One region of the Stenotrophomonas sp. YJH_SMC_81 genome, then DNA from elsewhere that is predicted to be linked to it. Evidence: predicted binding sites of a transcription regulator. Region 1 holds the regulator's gene; the other holds the start of a gene.

Evidence for each region. The regulator FliA, encoded in region 1, starts transcription of late flagellar genes. The targets are predictions, from matches to a motif close to TAAAGTTTNNCNNNCNNNGGCCGATAA.
Region 2: AC5P8U_RS09960 (methyl-accepting chemotaxis protein) is a predicted target of FliA. The motif match lies at 3,546-3,572, and genes of this name have one in related genera.

What each region holds. Positions count from the first base shown of each region.
Region 1 covers NZ_JCAFUB010000003.1:319,799-334,625, reverse strand. The annotation lists gene AC5P8U_RS07975 (putative bifunctional diguanylate cyclase/phosphodiesterase) at 1-298, shown strand, start outside; gene flhB (flagellar biosynthesis protein FlhB) at 506-1,636, shown strand; gene flhA (flagellar biosynthesis protein FlhA) at 1,681-3,741, shown strand; gene flhF (flagellar biosynthesis GTPase FlhF) at 3,887-5,515, shown strand; gene AC5P8U_RS07955 (MinD/ParA family ATP-binding protein) at 5,502-6,389, shown strand; gene AC5P8U_RS07950 (RNA polymerase sigma factor FliA) at 6,386-7,129, shown strand; gene cheY (chemotaxis response regulator CheY) at 7,187-7,579, shown strand; gene AC5P8U_RS07940 (protein phosphatase CheZ) at 7,579-8,184, shown strand; gene AC5P8U_RS07935 (chemotaxis protein CheA) at 8,187-10,046, shown strand; gene AC5P8U_RS07930 (flagellar motor protein) at 10,137-10,877, shown strand; gene motD (flagellar motor protein MotD) at 10,879-11,895, shown strand; gene AC5P8U_RS07920 (ParA family protein) at 11,900-12,682, shown strand; gene AC5P8U_RS07915 (chemotaxis protein CheW) at 12,679-13,938, shown strand; gene AC5P8U_RS07910 (STAS domain-containing protein) at 14,227-14,535, shown strand; gene AC5P8U_RS07905 (response regulator) at 14,532-14,827, shown strand, end outside.
Region 2 covers NZ_JCAFUB010000004.1:101,595-116,421, forward strand. The annotation lists gene AC5P8U_RS09930 (hypothetical protein) at 58-525, shown strand; gene AC5P8U_RS09935 (hypothetical protein) at 699-1,211, shown strand; gene AC5P8U_RS09940 (hypothetical protein) at 1,258-1,596, shown strand; gene AC5P8U_RS09945 (hypothetical protein) at 1,717-2,037, opposite strand; gene AC5P8U_RS09950 (hypothetical protein) at 2,375-2,752, shown strand; gene AC5P8U_RS09955 (hypothetical protein) at 2,749-3,120, shown strand; gene AC5P8U_RS09960 (methyl-accepting chemotaxis protein) at 3,604-5,826, shown strand; gene AC5P8U_RS09965 (glycine zipper 2TM domain-containing protein) at 5,995-6,363, shown strand; gene AC5P8U_RS09970 (hypothetical protein) at 6,590-7,882, shown strand; gene AC5P8U_RS09975 (ABC transporter permease) at 7,934-9,055, opposite strand; gene AC5P8U_RS09980 (ABC transporter permease) at 9,052-10,239, opposite strand; gene AC5P8U_RS09985 (HlyD family secretion protein) at 10,224-11,237, opposite strand; gene AC5P8U_RS09990 (TolC family protein) at 11,230-12,636, opposite strand; gene AC5P8U_RS09995 (LysR family transcriptional regulator ArgP) at 12,715-13,608, opposite strand; gene AC5P8U_RS10000 (LysE/ArgO family amino acid transporter) at 13,715-14,329, shown strand; gene map (type I methionyl aminopeptidase) at 14,326-14,827, opposite strand, start outside.

The DNA of each region.
Region 1 (14,827 bases):
CGCCACGGAGATCAAGATCGACCACGCGTTCGTGCGTGACCTGGAACACAGTGCGGAGGACGTGGTGATCGTCTCGGCGATCGTGGCGCTGGGCCATGCACTGGACATGGACATCGTCGCCGAGGGCGTGGAAACCGCCGCGCAGCGCGCCTACCTGGAGCGCCTGGGCTGCGACTTCCTGCAGGGCTACCTGCTCGGCCGCCCGGTCGACGCGGCGCGCTTCATGCAGCTGCACGACCTGCCGCGGCCGCGGGTGGAGCTGGCGCAGAGCCCGCCGCAACAACACCCGCCCGGATAGCGCCGGGCAGCGCGACCACCTGCCATCGCGGAACGATTCCTGCGGCACCCTCCTGTAGAGCCGAGCCCACGCTCGGCTGCGCTTCGCGCCTGGACCCAACCGCAGCCGAGCGTGGGCCCGGCTCTACAAAAGGGTCGTCGGTTGATCCACGCCATGCGTGGAACAGTTCTTGCACGCCCTCCGGCAACCCCTGCCGCAGTACCCGTGATGTCCGAGAACGAATCCGCCGGCGAAAAGACCGAACAACCGACCGAAAAACGCCTGCGCGACGCCCGTGAACAGGGCAACCTGCCGCGCTCGCGCGAACTCGGCACCGCCGCCGTGTTCGGCGCCGGTGTGCTGGCGGTGATGGCCATGAGCGGCTCGATCGGCCGTGGCGCCACGGCCTGGATGAAGCAGGCGCTCAGCCCGGAACAGAGCCTGCGGCAGAACCCGAAGGCACTGTTCGGCCACTTCGGCGACCTGCTGTTGCAGTTCATGCTGGTGATCGCACCGCTGGTGCTGGTCTGCCTGCTGGCCAGCTTCGTCGCCCCGCTGGTGATGGGCGGCCTGCGCTGGTCGCAGAAGGCGTTGCTGCCAGACATCAACCGCATGAACCCGATGAGCGGGTTCAAGCGCCTGTATGGCCCGGAAGCCATCGCCGAGTTCACCAAATCGCTGCTGCGCGTGGCCTTCGTCGGCGTCGCCGCCGGGCTGGTGGTCTGGACCGGCTTTGACACCCTGCGCGGCCTGATCCACCACCCGCTGGAGACGGCCATCACCGACGGCCTCGGCTTCACCCTGCGCCTGCTGCTGGCCACCGCCGGCGCGATGCTGGTGCTGGCCGCCATCGATGCCCCGTACCAGCGCTGGAACTGGATGCGCAAGCTGAAGATGACCCGTGAAGAACTGCGCCGGGAAATGAAGGAAAGCGAAGGCAGCCCCGAGGTGAAGGGCCGCATCCGCCAGCTGCAGCAGCAGATGGCCAACCGCCGGATGATGGAAGCGGTACCCACCGCCGACGTGGTGGTGGTCAATCCCACCCATTACGCGGTGGCCCTGAAGTACGAAGGCGGCGCCATGAACGCCCCCACCGTGGTCGCACTGGGCGTGGACGAGACCGCCCTGCGCATCCGTGAAGTGGCCGACGGCAACAAGGTCGCGATCGTCTCTGCCCCGCCTTTGGCACGCGCCTTGTATCGGGAAGGCCAACTCGGAAAGGAAATCCCCGTGAGACTGTATTCGGCCGTCGCCCAGGTTCTGTCCTACGTCTACCAGCTGCGCGCCTGGCGCACTGGCCCGATGCCGGACGCCCCGCACATCCAGGTGGATGAATTCGGCAAGGGAGGCCGCCCGTGAGCGCCCAGCCCGCCACCGGATTCAACACCCGCCGTGCCCTGGAAATGATCCGCCAGGGCCTTGGCGCGCCGCTGATCGTGCTGGCCCTGCTGGCCATGGTCGTGGTGCCGCTGGCCGCGCCAGTCCTTGATGCGCTGTTCACCTTCAACATCGCCATCTCGCTGATGGTGCTGCTGGCGGTGGTCTACGTGAAGCGCCCGCTGGACTTCACCATCTTCCCGATCGTGCTGTTGATCACGACCATGCTGCGGCTGGCGCTGAACGTGGCCTCCACCCGCGTGATCCTGCTCAACGGCCAGAACGGCCACGACGCTGCGGGCAAGGTCATCGCCGCCTTCGGTGAATTCGTGATCGGCGGCAACTATGCGGTCGGCATCGTGGTGTTCGCGATCCTGACCATCATCAATTTCGTGGTCATCACCAAGGGCGCCGGCCGCGTCTCGGAAGTGACCGCGCGCTTCATCCTGGACGCGATGCCCGGCAAGCAGATGGCGATCGACGCCGACCTCAACGCCGGTTTGCTGACGCGCGAGGAAGCCAAGCTGCGCCGCGAGGAAGTCCGCGAGGAAGCCGACTTCTACGGTGCAATGGACGGTGCCAGCAAGTTCATCCGCGGCGACGCCATCGCCGGCATCCTGATCCTGTTCATCAACATGCTCGGCGGCCTGGCCGTGGGCGTGCTGCAGCATGGCATGCCGTTCGGCGACGCCGCTGCCACCTACACCCTGCTCTCCATCGGTGACGGCCTGGTGGCGCAGCTGCCGGCACTGCTGGTGTCCAGCGCGGTGGCGATGCTGGTCACCCGCGCCTCGCGCTCGCAGGACATGGCCCAGGCCATGACCGGGCAGGTGTTCGGCCAGTACCGCGCGCTGGCGATCACCGCCGGCATCATCGGCGTCGTTGGCCTGGTGCCGGGCATGCCCAACGTCGCTTTCCTGACGCTGGCCGCGATCCTTGGCTTCATCGCCTGGAAGCTGTATCGCAAGACCAAGGCACCGGCTGCCGATGCAACAGGCAGTGGCACCGATGCTGCCGCGCTCACTGCGCTGGGCCGCCCCGCCGCGCCGGCACCGACCGCCGAACTGAGCTGGGACGAGCTGCGCCCGGTCGATCCGCTGGGCCTGGAGGTCGGCTACCGGCTGATTCCGCTGGTGGACAGCAACCAGGGCGGCGAACTGATGGCGCGCATCAAGGGCGTGCGCCGCAAGCTGACCCAGGATGTCGGCTTCCTGATTCCCTCGGTGCACATCCGCGACAACCTGGAACTGCCGGCCAACGGCTACCGCGTGCTGGTGCATGGCGTGCCGGTGGCCACCGCCGAGATCCACCCCGACCGCGAGCTGGCCCTGGATCCGGGCAGCGCGCTCGGCGCACTGGAGGGCATTGCCGGCAAGGATCCCGCGTTCGGCCTGGATGCCACCTGGATCCAGCCGCACCAGCGCGCCCAGGCCGAAACGCTGGGCTACACGGTGGTCGACCCGGCCACCGTGGTCGCCACCCATCTGTCGCACCTGATCCGCGAACACGCACCCGAGCTGCTCGGCCATGAGGAAGTGCAGCACCTGCTGGCCAACCTCGCCAAGAGCGCACCCAAGCTCGTCGAAGATCTGACGCCGAAGGCGCTGCCGCTGTCGGCGGTGGTGCGCGTGCTGCAGAACCTGCTGGTCGAGCGCATTCCGATCCGCCAGCTGCGCAAGATCGCCGAGGCACTGGTCGAACATGCGCCCAGCAGCCAGGACCCGGCCGTGCTGACCGCCGCGGTGCGCACCGCACTGGGCCGCTTCATCGTGCAGGAGATCGCCGGAATGTCGGCGGAGCTGCCGGTGTTCACCCTCAACCCGCAATTGGAACGTGTCTTGCAGGAGTCCACGCAGGGCAACGGCGCCGCGCTGGAACCCGGACTCGCTGAGCGACTGCACCAGAGCCTGGCCGAATGTGTCAGCAAGCAGGAAGCCCGCAACGAGCCCGCGGTCGTGCTGGTACCTGGCCCGGTGCGCGCCGCGCTGGCCCGCCTGGTCCGCCACAGCGTTCCTTCGCTGTCGGTCCTGGCCTACAGCGAGGTGCCGGAGGACAAGCGCCTGAAGCTGGTCGGAACGATCAGCTGACGCCGCCCGCCGATGCGCCAGAAAACAGACACCACTTTCGAACCAACGCAACAGACAGACACCAAGGGGAACCCGCACCGTGCAGACCACCGACCACCCGAGTTCCCCGACCGCCACCCCGCCGTCTTCGCCTCGTGACCACAGCATGAAAATCAAACGATTCGTCGCCGCCGACATGCGCTCGGCCATGAACCTGGTGCGCAAGGAGCATGGTCCTGACGCCGTGATCCTGTCCAACCGCCGGATCGAGGAAGGCATCGAGATCGTCGCCGCCGCCAACTACGACGAGAGCGCGGTGCAGCGTGCGCTGGAAGCCTCGCGCCGCGACGTCGCACCGCCGCCGGCACCCAAGCCGCGCACCGCCGCCGACGCGGTGATCGCCGCCGTCACCCGCCGCCGCAGCAGCACCCCGGCACCGGAACCGGTTGCCGCCACCACCTCGGCGGTGGCCGCCCTCGCCCGTGCAGCAGTGGGCGCTACCGGCCGCACCCTCGATAGCGCCGACGAGATCGTGCCAACCCGCGGCAGCACCGGCTTCGCCGCCACCCTGGCACGCGCCGCCGTCAATGAACCGGCACTGCCGGACCAGATCTTCGCCCCGTTCGCCGAGGCCATCGTTGCTCCGGCGCCGGCACCGGCCCTCGTCGCGCCGGCCAACCGCGCCCGTTTCCAGATCGATCCGCCGCACGAGGCGCATCACGAAAGCGTGGCGCCGGCGGTGCAGCCGCCACCGCTGCCGACCGCAACCCTGTCCGAAACGCAGCCGGAGGTCGCCGTCAGCGAACCGGCGTTGGCCGATGCCACCGTCGAAGCCGCGCCGACGCCGACGCTCGCCCCAGCCCCGGTCCTGACCGTGGTCGCCCAGGACGACGCCGAGATCCGCCAGCTGCGCCAGGAAGTGGCCGGCATGCGCCAGGTGATCGAGCGCGAAATGAACCGCTTCACCGACGAGCGCCTGCGCGGCTGCCCGGTGCGCGCCACCGCGCTGGACCTGATGGACGAGTACGGCTTCGATGCTGGCCTGGCCCGCGACGTCGCCATGCAGATTCCGCTGGAGACCGAGGCGCACCGAGGCCGCGGCCTGATGCTGGGGCTGATCTCGCGCAAGCTGCCGATTGCCCCGGTCGACCCGCTGGAGGAAGGCGGCGTGATCGCGCTGGTGGGCCCGACCGGCGCCGGCAAGACCACCACCATCGCCAAGCTGGCCTCGCGGTTCGCCGAGAAGCACGCGCCGCGTGACGTGGCTCTGGTCACCACCGACACCACCCGCATCGGCGCCCGCGAGCAGCTGTATGGCTACGGCCGGCAGCTCGGCATCGCCGTGCACGAGGCCAACAGCGGCACCGACCTGGACCAGCTGCTGGAACGCCTGAAGGACTACAAGCTGGTACTGATCGACACCGCCGGACTGGGCCCGCGCGACCGCGCGCTGGCCGCGCAGCTGCAGTGGCTGCGCGCCGCGCGCCAGGTGCGCACCCTGCTGGTGCTGCCGGCCAACACCAGCTTCGGCGACATGGACGAGGTGGTCCGCCGCTTCGGTGCCGCCAACCTGCAGGGCCTGGTGCTGAGCAAGCTGGACGAAACCGGCCGCTTCGGCAACGCCCTGTCGGTGGCCGTGGACCACGCCCTGCCGATCACCTGGGTGACCGACGGCCAGGACGTTCCGGACGACCTGCACCGGGCCAGTGCGGCCAATCTCGTACTTCGCCTTGAAGATTTGCGCCGAGCGGCCGATATGCCCTGCAACCCGGAGTTGAACCATGCCGTCGCGTGAGTACGCCAAGCTGACCAAGACCTTCCCGCTGTCGGCCACCCGCAGCGAGCCGCTCGGCCCTGTGCGCACCATCGCCGTGACCGGCGGCAAGGGCGGCGTGGGCAAGACCAACGTGTCGGCCAACCTGGCCGTGGCGCTGGCCGGCATGGGCAAGCGCACGCTGCTGCTGGACGCCGACCTCGGCCTGGCCAACATCGACGTGATCCTGGGCTTGAACCCCACCTATACGCTGGCCGACCTGGTTGCCGGCCGCTGCTCGCTGGACGACGTCATCGTCGAAGGCCCGAACGGCGTGCTGGTGGTCCCGGCCGCGTCCGGCCGCCGGCACATGGCCGAGCTGGCCCCGGCCGAGCACGTCGGCCTGGTCAACGTGTTCTCCGAGCTGGAACGCGAGCTGGACATCATGGTGGTGGACACCGCCGCGGGCATCACCGACGGCGTGCTGACCTTCTGCCAGGCCGCGCAGGACACCGTGGTGGTGGTCTGTGACGAGCCGGCGTCGATCACCGACGCCTACGCGCTGATCAAGGTGCTCTCGCGCGAACGTGGCGTGGACCGCGTCCAGGTGGTGGCCAACATGGTGCGCGACCCCAACGAGGGCCGCGTACTGTACGAGAAGCTGACCCGCGTCTGCGAGAAGTTCCTCGCCGATGTCTCGCTGAACTACCTGGGCTGCGTGCCGCAGGATGACTGGCTGCGCCTGTCGGTGCAGCGCCAGCAGCCGGTGGTGAAGGCCTACCCGTCCAGCCCGTCCGCACTGGCCATCACCGAGATCGCGCGCCGCACGGCCCGCTGGCAGGCGCCCACCGAACCACGCGGCGGCGTCGAGTTCTTCCTCGAACGCATTCTCAAGCAGCGCGGGGTGGCGGCATGAAAGGCGCGGCCCAGTACAGGGAAGTCCAGCGCTCGGCGGCCAACGAGGTCATCGCCCAGCACTCGGACCTGGTGCGGCGCATCGCCCACCATCTGGCCGCGCGCCTGCCGGCCAGCGTCGAAGTCGACGACCTGATCCAGGCGGGCATGATGGGCCTGATCGAGGCTTCGCGCAGCTACGACGCCGACCAGGGCGCCTCGTTTGAGACCTATGCCTCGATCCGTATCCGTGGCTCGATGATCGACGAGATCCGCCGTGGCGACTGGGTGCCGCGCTCGGTGCACCGCCGTGCACGCGATGCTGCGGCCACCATCCGCCGCCTGGAACAGAGCAGCGGCCGCGCCGCCAGCGCCACCGAAGTGGCCGCCGCGATGGAGATGCCACTGCCCGAGTACCTGCGCCTGATGGAAGACGCTGCGCGTGGCCAGGTGCTGAGCCTGGAGTCGCGCATCGAGGACCAGGGCGAGCTGGACACGGTCGCCCAGGGTGGCCCGACCCCGCAGCAGGTGCTGGAGCGCAGCGAGTTCGGCCGCGAGCTGGGCAAGGCCATCGGCCATCTGCCCGAGCGCGAACAGCTGGTGCTCTCGCTCTACTACGAGCAGGAACTCAATCTGAAGGAGATCGGCGCGGTGCTCGGCGTGAGCGAGTCGCGGGTCTGCCAGATCCACGGCCAGGCGGTGCTGCGCCTGCGCGGCCGGCTGAAGGTATTCGAGGCCGTCGACGCCGGCCTCGAAGAATGAACATCCCCGAGGCAGCTGCCCCCGGCCGCCCGGAATGAACAACAAAGGAACTCTGCTTTGAACAAGAACATGCGCATCCTGATCGTGGACGACTTCTCGACCATGCGTCGCATCGTCAAGAACCTGCTGGGCGATCTGGGCTTCACCAACACCGCCGAAGCCGAGGACGGGCATGCCGCGCTGTCGCTGCTGCAGAGCCAGCCGTTCGATTTCGTGGTCACCGACTGGAACATGCCGGTCATGACCGGCATCGAGCTGCTCAAGGCGATCCGTGCCGACGCCAAGCTGAAGACCCTGCCGGTGCTGATGGTCACCGCCGAAGCCAAGCGCGAGCAGATCATCGAAGCGGCCCAGAACGGGGTGAACGGCTACATCATCAAGCCGTTCACCGCGCAGACGCTGGAAGAGAAGCTCGGCAAGATCTTCGAACGCCTGGCGGCCAGCGCCTGATGGACACCACGGTCGACAAGAATGCCCTCGCCCTGCGCCTGCAGGAAGCACTGGACGCACTGGAGTCCGGTGACGAAACCGCCTGGCGGCAACGCATCGACGGACTGGTCGCGCTGCGCACGCAGCCGATGATGAGCGGCCTCTCGCGGCTGGCCCGCGAGCTCGGGCAGGCCCTGGGTGAACTGCCGACCGTGCCCAGCGAGGCCGGCGAACTGGACGATGCCTGCGCACGCCTGGACCACGTGGTGGCGATGACCGAACAGGCGACGCACCGCACCCTGGACCTGGCCGAGGAATGCCGCAGCCTGACCGAACAGCTGCGCGCCGAAGGCCTGCAGCCCGGCCAGGATGCACAGCTCGAGCGCATCCGCCACAACCTCACCGAGATCGCCCTGACCCAGAGCTACCAGGACCTGACCGGGCAGATCATCCGTCGCGTGGTCGGCATCGTCCGCCGCGTGCACGAGGGCTTCGGCGCGCTCGGCCTGCCGCCGGAACAGCATCGCACCGATCCGGAACTGGCCGGGCCGGCACTGAAGGGACTGGACCGCCACGCGGTCTCGCAGAACGACGCCGACGACCTGCTGTCGGACCTGGGGCTGTAAGCATGAGCGCGGTATCCGACGACATCACTGCCGATTTCATCATCGAGGCGCAGGAAATCCTGGATCGCCTGGGCGAACAGCTGGTGTCGCTGGAGCAGGCACCACAGGACACCGAGCAGCTCAACGCGGTGTTCCGGGGCTACCACACGCTCAAGGGCGGCGCCGGCTTCCTCGGCGTCACCGCCATGGTCGAGTTGTGCCACGCCGCCGAAGAAGCGCTGGGCATCGCGCGCGCGGGCCAGGCCGTACTGCAGGCCCATCACTTCGATGCCGCCCAGCAATCGCTGGACTACCTGCAAGCGATGCTGGATGCAGTTTCCTCCGGCACCGAGCCGGGCTATGCGCCGCCGGAGCTGATCGCCCAGTTCGACATGCATGGCGGTGCCGTGGCTGCACCCGCCGCCGCAGCAGCTCCCGCTGCGGGTGGCAGCGACCTGATCACCGACGACGAGTTCGAGGCCCTGCTCGACCAGCTGCACGGCGGCAACGCACCGACTGCGGTCGCGCCGGCAAAGAAGGCTGACGACGGCCTGATCAGCGAAGACGAGTTCGAAGCCCTGCTCGACCAGCTGCACGGTGGCGCCGCACCCGGCGCCAAGCCCATCGCTGCGGTAGCGCCCGCACCGATCGCGGCACCACGCCCACTGGCCGCACCGGCCGCACCGGCAACTGCAGCGGCGACCAAGCCGGCCGCCAAGCCGCTGGCCGAAGCCGAACATACCGTGCGCGTGGACACCAAGCGCCTGGACGCGATCGTCAATCTGATCGGCGAACTGGTGCTGTCACGCAACCGGCTCAAGACCCTGCGTGCGCGCCTGCGCGACGAGGAACTGGACCGCGCCGTGTCGACCCTGGACATCGCCACCGCGCGCCTGCAGTCGGCGGTGATGCGTACCCGCATGCAGCCGGTGGGCAAGGTCTTCTCGCGCTTCCCCAAGGTCGCCCGAGACGTTGCCCGCTCGCTGAAGAAGGAAGTGGACCTGGAGCTGATCGGTGCCGAGACCGAGCTCGACCGCAACCTGGTCGAAGCGCTGGCCGACCCGCTGGTGCACCTGGTCCGCAACGCCATCGACCATGGCGTGGAAATGCCCGATCTGCGCGAAGCACAGGGCAAGCCGCGGATGGGCCATGTACGCCTGTCGGCCCAGCAGGAAGGCGACTACGTCAGCATTGAAGTGCAGGACGACGGTGCCGGCATCGATCCGGAGAAGCTGCGCGCGAAGGCGCGTGAGAAGGGCCTGATCGATCCGGAAGCTGCCGCCCGCCTGAGCAGCGAGGAGTGCCTGCACCTGGTGTTCCTGCCTGGCTTCTCGACCAAGCAGCAGGTCACGGATATCTCCGGCCGTGGCGTTGGCATGGATGTGGTGCAGTCGCGCATCCGCGAACTGAGTGGCCAGATCCAGATCCAGTCCGAGCTGGGCCGTGGCAGCCGCTTCCTGATCCGCGTGCCGCTCACCCTGGCGATCCTGCCGACCCTGCTGGTGCAGGCCGGCGAGGACGTCTATGCACTGCCGCTGGCGCGCGTGATGGAAGTGCTGCACGCGCCGCGCACCTCGCTGGGCTGGTTCGATGGCCGCGCCGTGCTCGACCGTCGTTCGCATACGCTGCCACTGGTCGATCTGCGCCAGTGGCTGGATGTGACGCCGGCCGCCTCGACCCTGCTGACCATCGTGGTGCTGCAGGCCGGCGAAGCGCGCTTCGGCCTGGTCGTGGACCAGGTGCGCGGGCGCGAGGAAGTGGTCATCAAGCCACTGCCGAAAGCCCTGCGCGGCCTGCGCGGTTACGCCGGTGCAACCCTGATCGGCGATGGTCGCATGGCACTGATCCTGGATGTGGACGGCCTGCGCAGCCCGCACGACTGACCCGTTTGCTGAACCCGTAAAACTGTGAAGTCGCACCAGTAGCCCGTACCGGTGTCTCAAGTCCCATTCATACAAGCCGATACCGGATCCATGGATAGACTCAGCCTCATTGGACTCTTTCTCGCCCTGGCCTCGCTGGTCGGCGGCAGCATCCTCAAGGGCGCCGGCCTGGCGTCGCTGTGGTCGCCTGCGGCGTTCGTGATCGTCATCGTCGGCACCGTCGCTGCGATCCTGCTGCACACCTCGCCGGCGGTGTTCAAGCATGCGTTCAGCATCGTGCGCTGGGTCGTGCGTCCACCGCACAGCGACCGCCGCGAGCTGATCCAGCAGATCGTCGAGTGGAGCAACATCGCCCGCCGCCAGGGCCTGCTGGGCCTGGAATCGCAGGTGGAAGCACAGCAGGACCCGTTCCTGCGCAAGGGCCTGCAGCTGCTGGTGGACGGCGTCGAGCCCGAATCGATGCGGCACATGCTGGAAATCGAACTGGGCAGCCAGGAGCACCAGGACCAGGCCGGCGCCAAGGTGTTCGAGGCGATGGGCATCTATGCACCGACGCTGGGCATCATCGGTGCCGTGCTGGGCCTGATCGCAGTGATGAAGAACCTGGCCGACCCGAGCAAGCTCGGCCACGGCATCGCCGCCGCGTTCACCGCCACCATCTACGGCATCGCTTCGGCCAACCTGCTGTTCCTGCCGATCGCCGCCAAGCTCAAGAGTGTGATCTCGCACAACACGCGCGACCGCGAGATGGTCATCGAAGGCCTGATCTCGATCGCCCAGGGCGAGAACCCGCGCAACATCGAAACCAACCTCTCCGGCTTCCTGCACTGACATGGCCCGCCGCAAGCACCACGAAGAGCACGCCAACCACGAAGCATGGGCGATCCCCTATGCCGACCTGATGACGCTGCTGCTCGCCTTCTTCGTGGTCATGTATGCGATCTCCTCGGTGAACGAGGGCAAGTACCGGATCATGGCCGACGCGCTGACCGATGCCTTCGGTGGCGCACCGCGCACCATCAACCCGGTGCAGGTGGGCAACAAGCAGGTGCAGGGCGGCGGCTGGGACAGCCCCTCGGTGATCAAGTCCGGCACCAAGATCGGTCCCTCCGCGCCGGCGCCCTCGCACGACCCGACCCTGCTGCCGTCGATGGCCTCGCAGATGCGCATGCCGGTGTCAGTGCACAACCAGGAGCAGATCGCCCGTGCCGAGCGCCAGCTCAACACGATTGCCGATCGCCTCACCGCCGCACTGGCGCCGCTGATCGACCGCGGCATGATCAGCGTGCGCCGCACCGAACTGTGGATCGAAGTCGAGATCAACAGCGATATCCTGTTCCCTACCGGCTCGGCCGCGCTGGACGTGCATGCGCGGCAGACCCTGGCCAGCCTGGCCGAGGTGCTGCGCGACGTGCCCAACAGCGTGCGCGTGGAAGGCCACACCGACAACGTGCCGATCGCCACCGCGACTTTCCCGTCGAACTGGGAACTGTCGGCCGGGCGCGCCGCCAGCGTGGTGCACCTGTTCGCCGACCAGGGCGTGCAGCCGTCGCGGCTGGCGATGGTCGGCTATGGCCAGTTCCGCCCGCGCGAAGAGAACGACAGCGCGCAGGGCCGCAACCGCAACCGCCGGGTGATGGTCATCATCCTGGCCGACACGTCGCACTCGGTGGATCCGCTCGGCCAGCGCCTGAACGCAGCCACCGGCGCCACCGACAGCACCGTCACCGAACAGGCCGCCGCAACTCCGGCCAGCGCCCCCACCTCCCCCATCGCACCGGTGAAGTTGCCGCCGGTGCCGGCTGGCAGCCGCGTCGGCGCCGCCGTTCCCCCGGCAATGAAGGAGTAATCCGATGCGCATCTGGGCAGTCGCCAACCAGAAGGGCGGAGTCGGCAAGACCACCACCACCCTCGCCCTCGGCCGCGGCCTGGCCGCACTCGGCCATCGCGTGCTGCTGATCGACCTCGATCCGCATGCCTCGCTCAGCCGCGCCTTCGGCGTGCCGGTGGACCCGCCGCCGGCCGGCGTGCTGGAGCTGTTCGGCACACCGCCAGCGGACCTGTCCGGCCTCTGCCATGCCAGCAACATCCATGGCCTGGACTACGTCTGCGCACAGTCGGCGCTGGCCACGCTGGAACGCCGCAGCGCCAACCAGCCCGGCCTCGGCCTGGCCCTGCAGAACGCGCTGGCGCGCCACCAGGGCCAGCACGACTACATCCTGCTGGACTGCGCACCCACCCTCGGCCTGCTGATGATCAACGCACTGGCTGCCGCCGATCGCCTGATCATCCCGACCCAGGCCGAGCCCCTGGCACTGCACGGCCTGGATGGCATGGTCCGCACCGGCGAGATGGTCGAGCGTTCGCGCCGCCGCCCGCTGCCGATCTCGATCCTGCCGACCCTGTTCGACCGCCGCACCCGCGCCGGCAACGAATCGCTGCGCACCATGCAGGATCGCCACGGCAACCGCGTGTGGGAAGACGCCATTCCGATCGATACCCGCATCAGCAACGCCGCCGGGCTGACCCTGCCGAGCGCTGGCGAGGACTACCCGGGCCGTGGCCTGGCCGCCTACCGGCGCGCCTTGAACTGGATCCTCGGCGAGGATGCCCGCGCCCTGGAGCAGGCCGCATGAACAGTACCGGCATCCTCGACGACTACCTGGACGAACTGCTGGGGGAGGCGATGGTCGCGCCGCCGCCTGCCGTTCTGCCGCCCGCAGGCGCCGGGCCAGGCCCGGCGATCGAAGCAGTCGCCGAACGCGAACCGACCTGGGACGACCTGCCGGCCGACGTGATCTACGAAACCGAAACCATCGCCGCCACGGCCAGCGGGGACAGCGCTGCGCTGGAAGCCGCCTTCGAGAGCGCCGCACCACCCACGCGCGAACCCACCTGGGATGACCTGCCCGCCGAGGTGATCTACGAAACAGAATCCGTCGCCGCCGCACCAAGCCCGGACGACGCGGTGCTGGAAGCGGCCTTCGAGAGCGCTGCCGCCTCCGCTAGCGCTGGGCCGGGTCCGGCGGGAGAAGCGGTTTCCGGACGCGAGCCGACCTGGGATGACCTGCCTGAGGAGGTCATCCACGAAACCGCGCCGGCACCCGCCGTCGTTGCAAACGCCGGTCCGGAACCTACCTGGGACGACCTGCCGGACGAGGTGATCTACGAAACCGATCCGGCGGACAGCCATCGCCTCGCCCACACCGACAGCCCCGGCCTGCAGGCCGCGTTCGAGGCGGCCGCGGGTGGCGAAGACGTAGCCACGCCACCGCCCGCCGTGGTCGCAGCACCGGTCGCCCCCACGGTTGCACCTGCAGCTCCGGCCCCGGCGGCGCGCACCGCCACTCCGCCGCCGCGCGTCGCCGTCGATGCCCCGGCAGGCAACCGTCCCGGCACCTGGCAGGAGCTGCAGGCGCAGGCCCACCAACCGGCTCGCAGCCCGCACCCGCAGAACCGACGCGCCGGCGAACGCACTTCGCGCTGGCTGCGCCTTCGCTGCGGCACCCAGGCCTATGCGCTGGAACTGCTGAAGGTGCAGGAAGTGGTGCTGCCGGTGCCCCTGCTGCCGCTGCGTGGCACTGCAGCGGCCATGCTCGGCATCATGAACCTGCGCGGCCAGGTGGTCCCGGTGATGGACCTGGGCCTGCACTTGGGCGCGGCCGCCGCCGAGGACGACGCGCAGACCCGCATCGTGGTCCTGGAGGAGGACGGCGAGACCATCGGCCTGCGCGTGTCAGCGGTCGAAGATGTCGCCAACCTCACCGATTCGCAGATCGAACCGCCCGATACCGCGCGCATCTGCCAGATCTCAAACGACCTGTTCCGCGGCGTGGCCCGGGTCAGCCAGCGGCCGATGATCCTGCTCGACGCCACCCGGCTGTTGAGCTGAGCCGCCAAGAAAAGGGGACGGAGGGGATTAAGTCGCAAGTGGCTCGGAGCTTTGCGCCGAAGCGGTCCCTGTCGGGGACGCAAGGAGTTGATCCGTTGGATCAACACCTTACGTCCCCACTGCGCGGTCGCCGTTGCCGAGGGGACTGCAGTAGAGCCAGGTCGATTGCGACTTGATCCCCTCCGTCCCCTTTTAAGCAGCGACCGCATCGACGCATCGCGTCGATTCTTCTAAAGAACCCCACCGGGGTGCCGTTATGGATCACGGAACCGTTTGTCCGGAGCAACGATGAGCACTGTCGAACTGGGTGGGGATCTCGGCATCGAGAGCACTACCGAGCTCAAGAACCGCCTCGCCCCACTCGTGGAGCAGGCTGGCGAGCTGACCCTGGATGCCAGCCAGGTCGCCCGCATCCACACGGCCGCCGTGCAGGTGCTGTGTGCGTTCGTGCAGGCCCGCCGCGAGGCAGGCCTGGGCACCGGCTTCCACGGTTGCACTGCAACCTTCAGTGACGCCGCGCGCCTGCTGGGCGTCACCCAGGCCTTGGGCCTGGACGTAACCCATGACAACCTGAAATCTGTGGAGAACGCTGCATGAGCGCACGTATCTTGGTGGTGGACGATTCGGCGTCGATGCGCCAGATGGTGTCCTTCGCCCTCACCTCGGCCGGTTTTGCCGTCGAAGAAGCTGAAGACGGCGCGGTCGCGCTCGGTCGCGCCAAGGGCCAGCGCTTCAATGCGGTGGTGACCGACGTCAACATGCCGAACATGGACGGCATCGCGCTGATCCGCGAACTGCGCCAGCTGCCGGACTACAAGTTCATCCCGCTGCTGATGCTGACCACCGAATCGGCCGCCGACAAGAAGTCCGAAGGCAAGGCCGCCGGTGC
Region 2 (14,827 bases), on a different contig from region 1:
TCCCGGACGTTGCGGAAGGCAGTACGGACAGGAGCCGGTTCAGGAGAGGGCGGCGAGATGAGTATGGGCGATAAGAAAGGTTTCGAGAGAATTTCCGCTCAGACTGCATATGTGTTGATGTGCATTTTCCTGCAAAAGTACAGAGAGAGGGGGGGCGGGCAGGACACTCTGGTTGATCTATTATCTTCGGGCGGCTCATTTTTGTGGGCGAATGGCTTGCCCAACGATCCGGCCATGTGGGATGACTGGCGCGACGCATTTGCGGAGGTTGCCATCGCTGGAAATGTACTCAGTTCTGAATTCTGTAGCGCACAAATGAATTCATCAGGGGGGCGTTTGACGTTGCTCGATGCATTCTCAGTGATGCTGGTATTCCTTGAGGGGATTTTTGATCGATCTGGTGAGGATCTTCCTCTGCTCGAAGTTATTGGGCGTCTCACGTCGCCTCTAAGTGATTTCGGTTGTCTGAGTGATTCCTCTGTCTGGATTGAGTGGACGGATTCGGTTCGAAAGGTTGGGGCGTAGGGTTTTGGGCGGTTGCCATCTCTGATGGTGATAGGGATTGAAGGGGGGGGCGGCATTGGGTGGTCGATTGGGATATTTTCATTGAGGGGTTGGGGGGGGGCTTCCTTCATCAAAGTATTCAAATATAGGGCAGGAGGCTCGATTGCAATTTTTCCAATAAAAGGTGGGCAGTAATGGCTCGGTTGTCGGTGGTTTTGAGGGCTGGATTGATTCAGGGTCTTTCGGACGTAAATAATAGCTCAGGTGCGAGGGGGGTTGTTGAGGCACTGATCAAATGGGTTGTGGAATGCGAAGGCGAGGTTCGGAGAGAACCCTTCCTAAGCTATGGCTTTGACTTGATGGTGAACATGGACGGTCGATTGGATGAATATCCATTCGCAGAGATCGGGGAAGCGGATGTTGGGCGCGTGTATTTGCGTGCGATCCAGTTGAGAAATGCAAGTGATGACGGTGTCGCGCAGTTTGTCAGAGATCTGATGGAGGAGTTGGTCGCCGTCGAGATTGACAGGGTGTGTTCCCGCTGCGGGGAGGCGTATATGCGGGCATATATGGGGTTGATCAGTTTTACGCCCGCATTTCAGTGTGATGCATGCGGCTATGGCGAACTCTTGAATGGTTCGGCCTTTAGGGGTGAAAGGCTTCGATTCATTACATTGAAGGAGCTTGAGTCTTTCGGGATTTCTTAGCTGTGGATTGCATGCGATCATGCGATCTAGATAAATAAGGTGGTCTATGAAGTATCCTGCGCGGGAAGAGTTTCTTGATAGGTTTGGGCTTGAGCCTTTTAGAGTGGATCCGGAGATTGGCCTGTTTGTTTACAGGGCAAGCTCGGAAGGGCAGGTTGAGGTTGAGTTCTCCTTTAGCTTGGTAATGCGGTCTTTTCAGGCTTTGATCTCTATTGGTGGGGTGGATGTTTCTGTTATCTCATCGGAGGGTGTGAATTCCATTTCGATATTTGAAAATAATGGAAGGTCCAGTTTGCGTATTGAATTTATTCCTGGGTTGGGCCTATCCAGGGCTGAGTTGGTTCTTGAACCAACGATACATCTCTCCTGGTCTACGCTTGTTTAGGAGGGATGTTCGACAGCAAGCTGGCGAAGCACGCCAAGGCGTCTTTGGGGAGGTCGTACGCCAATCAGGCCCTTGAACGAAGTCATCGAACGCTGGGCTAAGGTTGAGTCATGATGATTGCTACGCCTCACCATCACAGCCGGGCGCTTCGCGCTGATAGCTGTGGCGATGGCTGCCGGTGATACCGGCTGGTGAGGATGTGGGGAAGGGGGCAATCCGTATGCGCAGGTGTCGTTCGGTACCGCGTGGAATGCCGACGGGTATGCCAGCGCAGGCAAGGCCAGCGGCAGCTATCAGGGTGTTGGCCAGCAGAGCGGCCTGTTTGCCGGCAATGGCAATGGCGGCGACCACGTCGATGCCGGCCACGTGAACCCTGGTGGGCGGGGTGATTGCCAGCACCCATGCGGGCAACTGGCTGGGCAGGCAGGAAATCGAACTCATGGAGTCCGAGCGGGCCGCGTGTGATGGAGAAGGGGGCGATGTCCGAGCCTGCAAGGACTCTGTGACACGTGCGTATGACGAGTTGAACGCATAACGCGACCGTGAGCTGCTTGCGTACGGTGCTGCTGTTGAGCTGAGCATGCGCTCCTCTCCAGCTACTTCAGAGGACGACTGGAAGCACGAGTAGGCGACTCGTGTCGATCAATACTGCGAACAGTACGGTGTTGCGGTTGAGGACAGGGTCGCTGGACCCACGCCGGGAGCGGACGCAGAATTTGCTTATCGTCAGCTTAAAAATGTCGCCCTCGCTTCGGGTATGACAGCCGTCGGAGAGGGGATGGACAAGGGTCTCGATCGATGGTTCATGGACGAGAGTCGGCGAAACCTCGAGGCAACTTTGGAGGGTCTATCTTCGACGTTGAGCTTGATGCGGGGCTATGTATCATCTCTTCACCCTGACATCTACATGCAGGGTGCTATCGATCAATCGTCGGTCATGACGAAGACCGAAGAGATGGCTGCTAATCTTGCGATCCTGTCAAGTGGAGGTTCCACGTTCTCCCATTTTGTCGTGGTCGATGGTGTGACAGAGCTCGCCGGTGTCAAGGTTGTAGCTATTCGAGATCCTCATGGTGTTCAGTACTTCAGTGCATTGTCCACGTTCGAGAGAAATTTCTCAGGTGATGTTGTAATTCCGAGGGGAGTGCAAAAATGAAATTGAGGGTTAGCTTTCCAGATAATCTTGCTTCTGAGGGTCTGATAAATCAGGAGCGAATTCCGTGCTTGTGTAAAGTGGCTGATTGCTTTGAGGTGGTCATCTTCGACAGCAGTCCTGAAGTCACAGGTGTTATGGAGGAGTGGGATCGTCGGGAGCTGGCGCTGCGGGCGGTTGCGGGCGCCGGCGGGAAGTACTCTCATTATGCGAGAGGGCTTATCACGATTCGGCCGGTGAGTTTGGGTCTCTATGATGTTATTGATCTGCAGTTCTTCTATGCCAGCATGGGTTGGTGTCCGGTGATTCGGGATGGGGAGTACGCCCCGCCACTATCTTATGAGGGTGACGGCTGGGGAGTTAGTAGCTAGGGCCATGTCGTCTCTTTGTTGGGTCCAATTTTTGGTGCGCAGGAGTAGTTGGTGCGCTGGCGCCCTATGCCGCTTACTTCATCGGCAGCAAGTTGGACCCGAACCACCGACGTCCCCCCCGGGTTTAAAAGCGCCTGGGAGGAAATCTGTCACTTCATCAAGCGTTACGCTGCGGCGTGCGGGTTCCGGTTTGTGCTCTCCTTCCAGTTCGAGAGCGTCTATACGGCAAGGCTCGGGAAGGATCTGGTCTTCCCGGGGCCAGCTACCCCGTAATGCCGCGCAACGGGCTGGCAGGTCCCTGTCTGATCCCATCTCGCTACCCGTGGCGATATACCTTATGGATAGAAAGCCCTCGTGAGTCGTCCTATTTCACACCTGTCTGCACAGTTCCAGAGTTTTGGATCGATATAATAATAATCGGCCCATAAAGTTTCCCCTGCCTGCGCCGCCATCGATCGTACGGCCATGATCAAGGGAATTGAGATGCTCGCCTTACGCAACCTCCGAGTGGGACCCCGGCTGGGTGCCGGGTTCGGTTTGCTGCTGCTGTTCATCGTGGCCATCGTCGGCCTGGCGCTGTACGGAAACCATCTGAAGTCCGCCCAGTTCTCGAAAGTGGTGGACGTCAACATGGTGAAGATGCGGCTGTTGAACGAGATGCTGGATACCAACAACGCGGTGTTGATGCACCGCCGGCTGATGGTGATCAAGCGCGGCGAGGATTTCGACAAGGATTATCAGAAGGCGCAGGAGCTGTCGCAGACCTACGATGGTATCTGGGCCAAGTACATCAAGATTCCACGCGACGCCACCGGCGATGCCCTGGTGGCGAAGATCGACGCGGCACGCAAGGCCACCGACGCCTCCACCCAGCATCTGCACGAGCGCATGAAGGCGGGTGATTTCGACGGTGCGGGCAAGGAACTGCTCGCCGAGCACGGCCTGGCTACCGCATGGAACGAGACGATCTCGACCCTGCTGCGGCATCAGGAGACACTGACCGCGCGCAGCCGCGAGGAATACCGTTCAACCGAGTCCTGGACCGGCACGCTGTCGATCGTGTTCGGTGTGCTGAGCCTGATGCTGGGCTCGCTGGCCGCGTGGGCCATCACCCGCAGCCTGACCTGCCCGCTGGAAGGTGCGGTGAAGCTGGCCGACGGCATCGCCAACGGGCGGCTGGACAACAGCATCGACGCGTCCGGCAACGATGAGGTGACGCAGCTGCTCAGGTCGATGCAGCGCATGCAGGCGCAGTTGCAGTCGGTGATGGCGGCGCAGGGCGAGCTGGCCCGCCAGCACGATGCCGGCAGCCTCAGCTATCGCATGGACGAGAGTGCGTTCCCCGGCGACTACGGGCGCATGGTGCACGAGACGAACGCGCTGGTCGGCTCGCACGTGCAGGTGCAGAACCGGCTGATCGAAGTGATGAAGCATTACGCCCGTGGCGACCTGTCGGTGGACATGGATCCGCTGCCGGGCGAGAAGGCGGCGATTACCCAGGCAATGGACGAGACCAAGACCAGCCTGTCTGCGATCAACGGCGAGATCCGCCGGCTGGCGACGGCCGCGGCGGCGGGCGACTTCAGCCTGCGCGGCGATGAAGATCGCTTCGCCTACGATTTCCGCGACATGGTGGCCGGGCTCAATCGCTTGATGCAGACCACCGACCAGAACCTGGTACAGGTGTCGACCCTGCTGCAGGCGATTTCGCGCGGTGACCTCACCGTACGCATGCAAGGTGATTTCCACGGCGTGTTCGCCCGCATGCGCGATGACTGCAATGCCACCGTCGATCAGCTCAAGCAGATTGTCGGCCGCATCCAGTCCAGTGCGTCCAGCATCAACCTGGCAGCAGGAGAGATTGCCTCGGGCAACACCGATCTGTCGCGGCGTACCGAACAGCAGGCGGCAAACCTGGAAGAGACGGCGGCGTCGATGGAGGAGCTGACCTCCACCGTGAAGCAGAACGCCGAGCACGCACGCCAGGCCAACCAGCTCGCGATCGGCGCGCATGGTGTCGCCTCGCAGGGCGGCGAGGTGGTCGGACAGGTGGTCACCACGATGTCGGCCATCGAAGCCTCGTCGAAGAAGATCGCCGAGATCATCAGCGTCATCGACGGCATCGCCTTCCAGACCAACATCCTGGCCTTGAACGCGGCGGTGGAAGCCGCGCGTGCCGGCGAGCAGGGCAGGGGCTTTGCGGTGGTGGCCAGTGAGGTGCGCACACTGGCACAGCGCTCGGCCGGTGCGGCCAAGGAGATCAAGGGCCTGATCGAGGATTCGGTCGGCAAGGTCGCCGATGGATCGGCGCTGGTCCGCCAGGCAGGCACCACAATGGGCGAGATCGTGGCGTCGGTGCAGCGCGTGACCGACATCATGGCCGAGATCTCTGCCGCGTCGCAGGAGCAGAGCTCGGGCATCGAACAGGTCAACCAGGCGGTGGTGCAGATGGACGAGACCACGCAGCAGAATGCGGCGCTGGTGGAAGAAGCCAGCGCGGCGGCACGCTCCATGGCGGAGCAGGCCAACCTGCTGGCCGAGGCGGTATCGGTGTTCCGCACCGGTGCGGCAACCGCGGTTGCAGCCGTGCGTCCGGCCCTGGCTGCGGTGGCCGCGACGGTTACTCCGGTGCGCAGGCCGGCGGCACTGTCGCCGCGCATCGAGCCGACACTGGCGGCCAATGCCGGTGGTTGGGAAGAGTTCTAGCTGGAACGTGGCATGTCGGTAGGGAGACGGCGCCCATTGCGATGGCTGATCGCGATGGGCGCAACTTTCTTCCTGAACGCGCGATGGCCGATGAGGTGGCGGACACGCGCATTTCACTTCCGGTTGCCAACCGCAGGAGGAAACTTGCGTCATACCGGAACTCAGGAGATGGCCATGAAGACCTCGACCCGATTGCTTGTGCTGGGCACCCTGCTGGCGGCTTCGTCGGTGGCCGGCGCGCAGACCTATGGCCCGCGCGATGAGGGACGCAAGTTCAATGACGGCAGCCGCGTGGTCTGCAAGAACGTGGAAGTGCAGCGCAACTCGCGCGATCCGAACCGCATTGCGGGTACGGCCACGGGTGCAGTGATCGGCGGCCTGCTGGGCAACCAGGTGGGCGGCGGCAATGGCAAGAAGCTCGCTACCGTGGCCGGTGCCGTGGCCGGTGGTGCGGCCGGTCGCCAGATCCAGGGCAACAGCCAGCAGAAGAACGGCGACCGCGTGGTCGAGCGCCGTTGCGAGCGCGTCTATCGTTGATCGGTTGCCGACAGCGCCCGTTCCCCCCTTGCACATCGCAGTACTCGAACGCCGGCCCCGCGCCGGCGTTCTTCGTTCCGGACCTGTATCGCTGACTCCGGCGTCGTGCCTATACTGCGCCGACTCAACGGATGAATGTCCAGTGAACGAATCGGCTCCAGCTCCCCAACCGGCACCGCTCGCAAGGCATGACCCGATACCGGAAGCGACTGCCCATCCCCATCGGGTGCGTGATCGCACCGATGAACTCGAGCTCTTCATTTCGGGCCTGCTGGCGTTTGCGCTGCTGGCCGTGCCGGGTTATCTGTTCGACGCCTGGGCGCGCAGCAGCCTGCACACCGAAGGCATGTACTTCCAGATGCTCTGGTTCGGTTTCAGCATCAGTGTCGGCATGTGCTATGTGCTGGCAGTGGCCTTGATCATCCACCTCACGGTGCGCGGCTACTGGATCGGGCTGATCGGCCTCAGGTCGCATTTCCCCGATGGCATTGACTGGGACCGCCTGCCAAGAATGGGGGCGGTCACGCGCGCCTTCCTGCAGGCCCGGGACGGAGGCCTCGATGGCAGCATCGAACGTGCCGACCGGCTGGCGACGATGCTGTTCTCGACCACCCTGCTTGCCGTACAGACATTGGCGGGCACCCTGGTATTGGCCGTCCTGACGCTTGGTGTGTCGATGGTGATCGGCGCGCTGTCCGGCGGCGCCGATCATGTCGCCATGCTCGCCCTGTGCACTGTGCTGGCCGCAATGTTGGCGCTGGCTGTTACCCCCGGGATCCTGGAGAAGATCGTGGCGCGGCGGCAGGCGCGCGGGCAACCCCATGAGCGACCGCAGCGACTGCTGCAGGGCATGCTGGCGGCACTGCAACGGGTTCCGCTGTTGCGCCTGATGCAGACCATGCAGCTGACCATGCAGAGCAACCTGCGCTCGCGTTCGTTCATGGCGGCCTACCTGTTCGCGGTGCTGGTAGCGATGCTGCTGGCGGCCGTGCAGGTGATGGCGTCGTTGAAGTTCTCGCTGTTCAACCGTTACCAGATCGTCACGGAAGCGGCGGTTGAGCACGGCATGCTGAGTGCGCATTACGAATCGATGCGTTCGGCGCATGACCAGCTGCTGCCGTACCCGATGATCCCGTCGGACACGATCAGCGGTGCGCAGCTTCGTTTGTTCATTCCGCATCGCCCGCAACGCGACAATCCGCTGGCGCGCCAGCATTGCACCGCACTTCCGGACGCGCGCAATGAGGCCACCGGGCAACAGGCCGCCAATGCCGCAGTGGAGTGCCTTTCCCGGCTCTGGCAGGTCAAGCTGGACGGCGCCCCGGTCGACCTGCATGGCTTCGTGCCCATGGAGCGGCGTGACCTGGATATGCGCGGCCTGGTGGGGTACCTGCCTACCCGGGGGCTCGCACCCGGACGCCATGACCTGGAACTGGTGTGGAATGCTGCAGGCGGCGAGCGGGGGGCCGGACGGCGCCGCGCGTTCCGCATCCCGTTCTGGTATGCCCCGGATCCATAAACGATGGATCAAAGCGGCCATGCCGCGCCGCTTGAACAGGCCGCTTACGACTTAATTCCCTCCGTCCCCTTTTTTGGCGAGGAGGCGCCAGGTGGCGAGGCTACCGTAGAGCAGCAGCAGGACGGTGAGGGTGATCAGTTCGTGGCTGATGTCGGCCAGGCGGGCGTCCATCTGGTTCAGGCGCACCATCAGGTTGATGCCCGAGGTGGTCGGCAGCAGCTGTGCCAGCCAGACCAGCGGTTGCGGCGTCATCACCGCCGGCCACGACAGGTTGGCCAGGAAAAACAGCGGGATGGAGGTGGCGATGATGTACTGGAAGGCGCGCTCGCGGGTGCGGAAGAAGCTGCCGACGAACAGGCCGAAGACCACGGTGGTGGCGATGAACAAGGTGCCGCCCAGCAGCTGGCCCATCGGGTTGCCGCCGCGCGGATAGTCCTGCACCCAGGCAGTGAAACCGGCGTACCAGAACAGGCCGAACAGGCCGATCAGGCCGAAGCCCAACGCCATGCCGGCCAGCGTCGGCAGGTCGAAGCGCAGGCGCCGGCCCAGTGCGAGGCGGCGGCCGCCGAGCAGAACGCCGATGCCCATCAACAGCGTCTGGTGCACGATCAGCTCGGCCACGCCGGGCACGATGGCGCTGCCATAGCCTTCCTGCGTGTTGTACAGCGGGCGCTGCACCAGGGTGACCGGCGGTGCCTGCGGCGCACCCATGAAGGCGGCCTGGCCGACCACCGCATCACGCCCGAACGCACCCAGCGCATCAGCTACGCTGCCCAGCACCCAACTGGCGCGGCCCAGGTAGGCACCGTTGCCAAGCAATACCAGCTTGGCCGGATGGCCGCGCAGGATGTCGCGCTCCAGGTTGGCCGGGATCACGACGATGCCTTCGGCGTGGCCGGCTTCGAGCTGCTGGCGTGCGCTGTCGACGTCCGCCGGTTGCCCGACCACGCGCGCAACGCGCAGTGCGTCGAGCTTGCGCAGCAGCTCGCGGCTGGTCGCGCTATGGTCTTCGTCCACCACCAGCACCGGCAGGTTGCCGGCCACCTGGTGCCGGTAGGCGGCTGGATAGAAGAACGAATACAGGATCACCGCACCGACCATCACCACGATCGCGTAGCGGTCGCACAGCACCGCCATCAGGGTCTGCCGCAGGCTGCGCCAGAGTATGCTCATGCGTCAGCCCCTGCGGATTGTGCGGCGGCAGGCGTGCGTGCAAAGGCGATCAGGCGCAGGCCGCCGATGCCACCGGCCACCACCGTCATCAACAGCAGCGTAGCCAGCGGCCATGCCGAAACCTGCAGCGGCGAGCCGATGAACTGCTGCTGGGTCTGCAGCTTGATGTAGGCGCTCAACGGCAGCAGCTGGTGCCAGACGCGGGTAAACAACGGCCCGTCCAGCACCGGGAAGGTAGCGCTGGAGAACGCCAGTGCGGTGCCGATGCTCAGACCGACCGCAGACAACGCGGTGCCCATGTCGCGGGTGACGCCGACGAAGAACAGCGCGTAGGCGGCCGTGGCCAGGTAGAACAACGGCTGCGCGAGCAGCAGCAAAAGCACGCTGCCGGCCACACCATCGCCGCGCAGCCACGCCAGGTAGCCGATGCCGAGCGCGCCATACAGCGAGAACAGCAGGAGGTACGGCGCGACCTTGCCGGCAATCGCCGACCACGGCGTGCGAGCCAGCCAGGCGGGCAGGGTGCCATCGCGGATCTCGCGGCCGAGGCTGCCGGCCACGGCAAGTGCCAGTACCAGTGACAGCACCGCCGGGAAGATCAGTGGCAGCAGGAACAATTCGTAGCTGCGCGCCGGGTTGTAGAGGATGTCCGACTGCACCGCGATCGGCGCCGCGCGCAGCTTGCCCGGGCCGACCTGCAGGCCGATGCGCTCGCGCAGCAGGCGTGCGTTCCATGCGGAAACCGCGTCGCCGATGTCGCGCGACGCCGACTGGCCGGTGGTCATGTAGGTGGCGTTGTAATAGGCGAACACCGTGCCCTGGCGCCCACGCAGCGCCTGCCGGGTGACATCGCGCGGCACCAGCACGATGGCGAACACGTCCAGGCTGCGCAGCTGCGATCGTGCCTCCTCCAGGTCCGCTGGTTGGCTGGCGACGCGTACGCCGGGACTGGCGTCGAGCATGCGCAGCAGCAGGCGGCTGTCACTGCTGTGGTCAAGGTCGACCACAGCAATCGGGATATCGCGCATCACCGACGGCGTGAACATCCATGCCATCACGACCAGCATCAGCAGTGGCAGCACGGTGACCAGCAGCAGGTCGGCACGGTTGCCGCGCAGCGACTGCAGCTCGCGCCGCCACGAAGCGGCGAAGCCGTTGCGGTCCGGGCTCAGTGCTGGGGCCATGCGAACAGCACGCTCATGCCGGGGCGGAAGCCCTCGATGCGGCGTACCGGGCGCACCCGCACCTCGAAGCTGCGGACGTCATAGCCGGACGACTGGCGGGTGGTACGCCAGGTTGCGTAGTCGCCGGCCGGATTGATGAAGTAGACCTCGAACTCGCCATCCAGGCCCAGCGCCGGCACGCTGCCCTGCAGCTTGCTGCCGACCTTCAGGCCCTGCATCTGCGATTCGCGCAGGTTCATCGCCACCCACATGCGGTCGATGTCGACCAGGGTGAACACGGGATAGCCGGCTGGCACCAGCTCGCCCGGGTCGGCCATGCGCTTGTTGATCTCGCCCGCCACCGGCGCGCGTCCTTCCACTTCGGCTCGCGCGGCGTTGACCTCGGCCACCGCGCCCTGCGCCTGCTGTACCTGGCCCTGCGCGGCACGCTTGTCCTGCTCGCGGGCGCCGGCCAATGCCATGTCGTACTGCGCGCGGGCGGCGCGGGCCAGTTCGCGCGAACTGGTGGCCTGGGCATGCGCTTCATCGCGCTTCTGCCGGGTCATCACCCCTTCGTTGAACAGGTTCTGCACGCGCCGGTAGGTGGCTTCGGCCAGTGTCGCGCCGGCTTCGGCGCGCTTCCAGTTCGCTTCGGCGGCGCGGATGTCTTCGCTGCGCGCGCCTTCGTCGGCCTTGTCGGCCACCGCCTGCGCAGCCGCCAATGCGCCGTGCGCCTGCTGTTCCTTGGCAGCCACTTCGGGGCTGTCGAGCAGGAACAGCACCTGCCCGGGCTGCACGCGATCGCCCTCGCGCACCTTCAGCTGGGCCACGCGTGCGGTGATCTTGGCGGCCACGTTGATCGTGTCCGCATCGGCCATGCCCTGGATCTGGTCGGCCGGGCTGCGCCAGGCCAGCCACAGGCCGAGCACCACCGCGACCAGCAGGACCACCAGCAGGATCGGTCCCAGCCGCCGCTTGCCGGGGGGCGTCGTCGCATCGTCGTGCAGCACATCACTCATGGTCGATCACCTCGTCCGCACGCCGCCGGAATTCTTCGAAACGGTCCATCTGTCCACTGATCTCCAGCAACTGTGCCAGCGCAATGTCGTATTGGTAGGCGGCCTGTGCGCGCTCGACACGGGCGCCGCCCAGGCCGAGCCGCGCATCGATCACATCCAGCGAGGTGGCCTGGCCTTCGCGGAATGCCAGCTCCTGCAGGCGCAGGTTTTCCTGTGCCTGGGCGATGCTGCTGTCGAGCAGCACGAACTGCTGGCGCGCGGTCTCAAGTTCGTTCCAGGCCTTGCGCACGCCCAGTGCGACCTGGTTCTCGGCCTCGCGCAGGCCCGCTTCGGCCTGCTCCTGCTGCGCACGCGCGGCGCTGATCTGCGCCGGCCGCGAGTTCGGCGACAGGAAGGTGTACTTCAGCCCGATGCCGAACGCCCAGTCCGGGTCGGTCAGCATTTCGTCGCGGCGGCGGAAGTCGTACTGGCCGAAGGCGAAGATCTGCGGCTTCAGCTTGGCCTGCTGCACGCGCACGCCCTGTTCGGCCTGCGCAACCATCGCGCGCAAGCGCGCGATCTGCGGCTGGCGCGCCTGCGCGGTGCGCTCGAAGCTGGTCACCGGTTCCAGCGGCACGCGCTGCACGAACAGCGGCGACACCGGCTGCACCTCGCCACCACTGCGCAGCAGCGTGGCCAGCGCGGCCTTCAGCGTAGCCAGATCGTTCACCGTCTTCTGGTATTCGCGCTCGGCCTTGTCGCGGGCCACGGTGGCCTGCAGGCGCTGGGCGCGGGTGGCAAAGCCCTCGCGTTCCAGCTTTTCTGCATCGGACAGGTGGCGGTTGAGGCCGTCGCGCACGTCGCGGCGCACGTCCACCGCCTGCTCGGCCAGGCGCTGGCCGAAGTAGGCCTGAGCCAGCTGCACGGTCAATGATTGGCGCTGCGCCTCGCGCTCGGCGTTGGCCTGCTCATGGGCGGCGCTGGCCGCACGTTGCGCGGCCGGGATCACGCCGCCGGTGTACAGCGGCAGCACCGCGGTCACTACCGGGCGTGTACGCCAGTCGCGCTCGGTGAACGACAGCGGCGAATCGATACCGAAGGCTTCAGCCACGGGCGCCAGCGAACCCAGTGGCAGGGTCAGGGTCTTCTGGAACTGCAGGCGGCGCACTTCGCCGGTGATCTCCGGCAGGCGCAGCAGGCGCGTGGCGTCCTGCAGGTCCTGCTTGTTGCGTACCGCTGCATCTGCGGCCGCCAGCGCATCGGAGACCTGCTCCAGGCGTTGGCGTGCCTGTTCCCAGTCCAATGCGGGGGCGTCGTTGCTGTTCTGCGCGGACGCAGCGGTTGGCAGGCAGGTCGCCAGCACCAGCGCCAGCGCGGCCTTCGCGCGGTGCATCCTTGTACGTCGGCCGATCACGCCCATGCCGTCCCAGTGGTAAAGAAGTGCGCAAACGGTAGTGCGCGCGGCGTGAAGCCCGAGTCTGCGGTCATCCGATTGTCCTCAACGAAGGGTGCCGCTGGCTGCAGTGCGCAGCGCCTGGGTGATGTGCTGCAGCGTGCTTGAGCGCACGGCGGCATGTTGCCAGTACAGCGGCACATCCAGCCAGCGGCGGGGTTCCAGTACCACCACGCGGCCGGCGCGCACGGCGGGCGCGACCAGGGTTTCCGGGGCCATGCCCCAACCGAGTCCGCACGCGGCGGCTTCGACGAAACCGGTGGAAGAGGGCAGGTAGTGTAGCGGCGGCTGCAGTCGCGCGCGGGTCAGGCGCCGCACGAAACGCCATTGCAGTTCATCCTTGCGGTTGAACACCAGCATCGGTGCGCGCGCCAGGGCCGCGGCCTGCATGCCATCGTTGAAGTACTGGCGGGCGAAGCCGGGCGAAGCGATCGCGTGGTAACGCATGGCGCCGAGCGGGTGCACGTTGCAGCCCTTCACCGGCTGGCTTTCGGCGGTCACTGCGCCGAGCACGCTGCCATCGCGCAGCAACTGCAGGGTGTGGTCCTGGTCGTCCATGCGCAGGTCGAACAGGTAGCCATGGCGCTGGTGCAGGTCGGCGATGGCGGGCACGAACCAGGTATCAAGCGAGTCGTCGTTGACCGCCAGGGGGATGGGCGTACGGGCAGCGTCGTTGCCACGCTCGGGTAGCAGCTCGGCCAGCGCCTCGGCTTCCAGTGCCTGCATCGGGCGTACCCGGCGCAGCAGCGCTTCCCCCGCTGCGGTCGGTCGGCAGGGTGCCTGGCGCACCACCAGGACCTGCCCGAGCCTGTCTTCCAGCGCCTTGATCCGTTGCGACAGTGCTGATGGGCTGATCGACAGGCGGCGTGCCGCGGCCTCGAAGCTGCCTTCTTCCAGCACCGCAGCGAATGCGGCCAATTGTGGATGTACCAGATCCATGCCGGTGCCCCTTCAGTTTTCCTGCACAGGATAAAGAAAAATCAGATTGTCTAAACATCGCCATTGGCCTCACCCTGCGTGTCCCCTCGCTGCCTGGCCTGTCCTGATGTGGATCGCCGCTACCGCCGCCGGCCTGTTCGCAGGTGCCGGCCTGATCATCGCCATCGGCGCACAGAATGCCTTCGTGCTGCGCCAGGGCCTGCAGCAGCGGCATGTGGGCAGGGTGGTGCTGGCCTGCGCCGGCGCGGACATCGCGTTGATCCTGGCCGGCGTCGGTGGCATGGGCGCGCTGGTGCTGCAGTGGCCGTTGCTGCTGCAGGTGCTGCGCTTCGGTGGTGCGGCGTTCCTGCTCTGGTATGGCGTGCAGGCGGGACTGCGTGCGTGGCGCGGTGGTGGCGTACTGGCCGCCACCGAGGCGCAGGGCGGCAGCGGACGGCAGGTGCTGCTGACCTGCCTGGCGTTCACCCTGCTCAACCCGCATGTCTATCTGGATACGGTGGTGCTGCTGGGCAGCCTGTCCACGCGTTACCCGGGTGACCTGCGCTGGGCGTTCGCCGCCGGTGCGTGCGCCGCCAGCGTGGCCTGGTTCTGCACGCTGGGCTATGGCGCGCGCCTGTTGCAGCCGGTGTTCCGCAGGCCGGACGCCTGGCGGGTGCTGGATGGGGGCGTCGCGATCTTCATGTTCTGCCTGGCAACAGTGCTTCTGTTGCGTCCGCTCTAGGCCGTATCCACCGCGCACAATGGCGTTTCGCCGGGGCGCAGGGTCAGTACGCGCACACCGTTGCGGGTGACCGCCACCGTGTGCTCGAACTGCGCCGACAGCTTGCCGTCGCGGGTGTAGACCGGCCATTGGTCCGGCTGCTGGCGGATGGCCGGCTTGCCCTGGTTGAGCATCGGCTCGATGGTGAACACCATGCCCTCCTCCAGCACCCTGCCGGTGTTGGGATGGCCGTAGTGCAGGATCTGCGGTTCCTCGTGCATTTCCTGGCCGATGCCATGGCCGCAGTATTCCTTCACCACGCTGTAGCCGTGGCTGCGCGCGTGGCGGGCGATGGCGTGGCCGATGTCGCCCAGGCGTGCACCGGGGCGCACCGCAGCGATGCCTTTCCACATCGCCTGGTAGGCGGTCCGCACCAGCCTGCGCGCGGCGTAGTCGACCTCGCCCACCAGGTAGGTGGTGCTGGAGTCGGCGATGTAGCCGTTCTTCTCCAGGGTGATG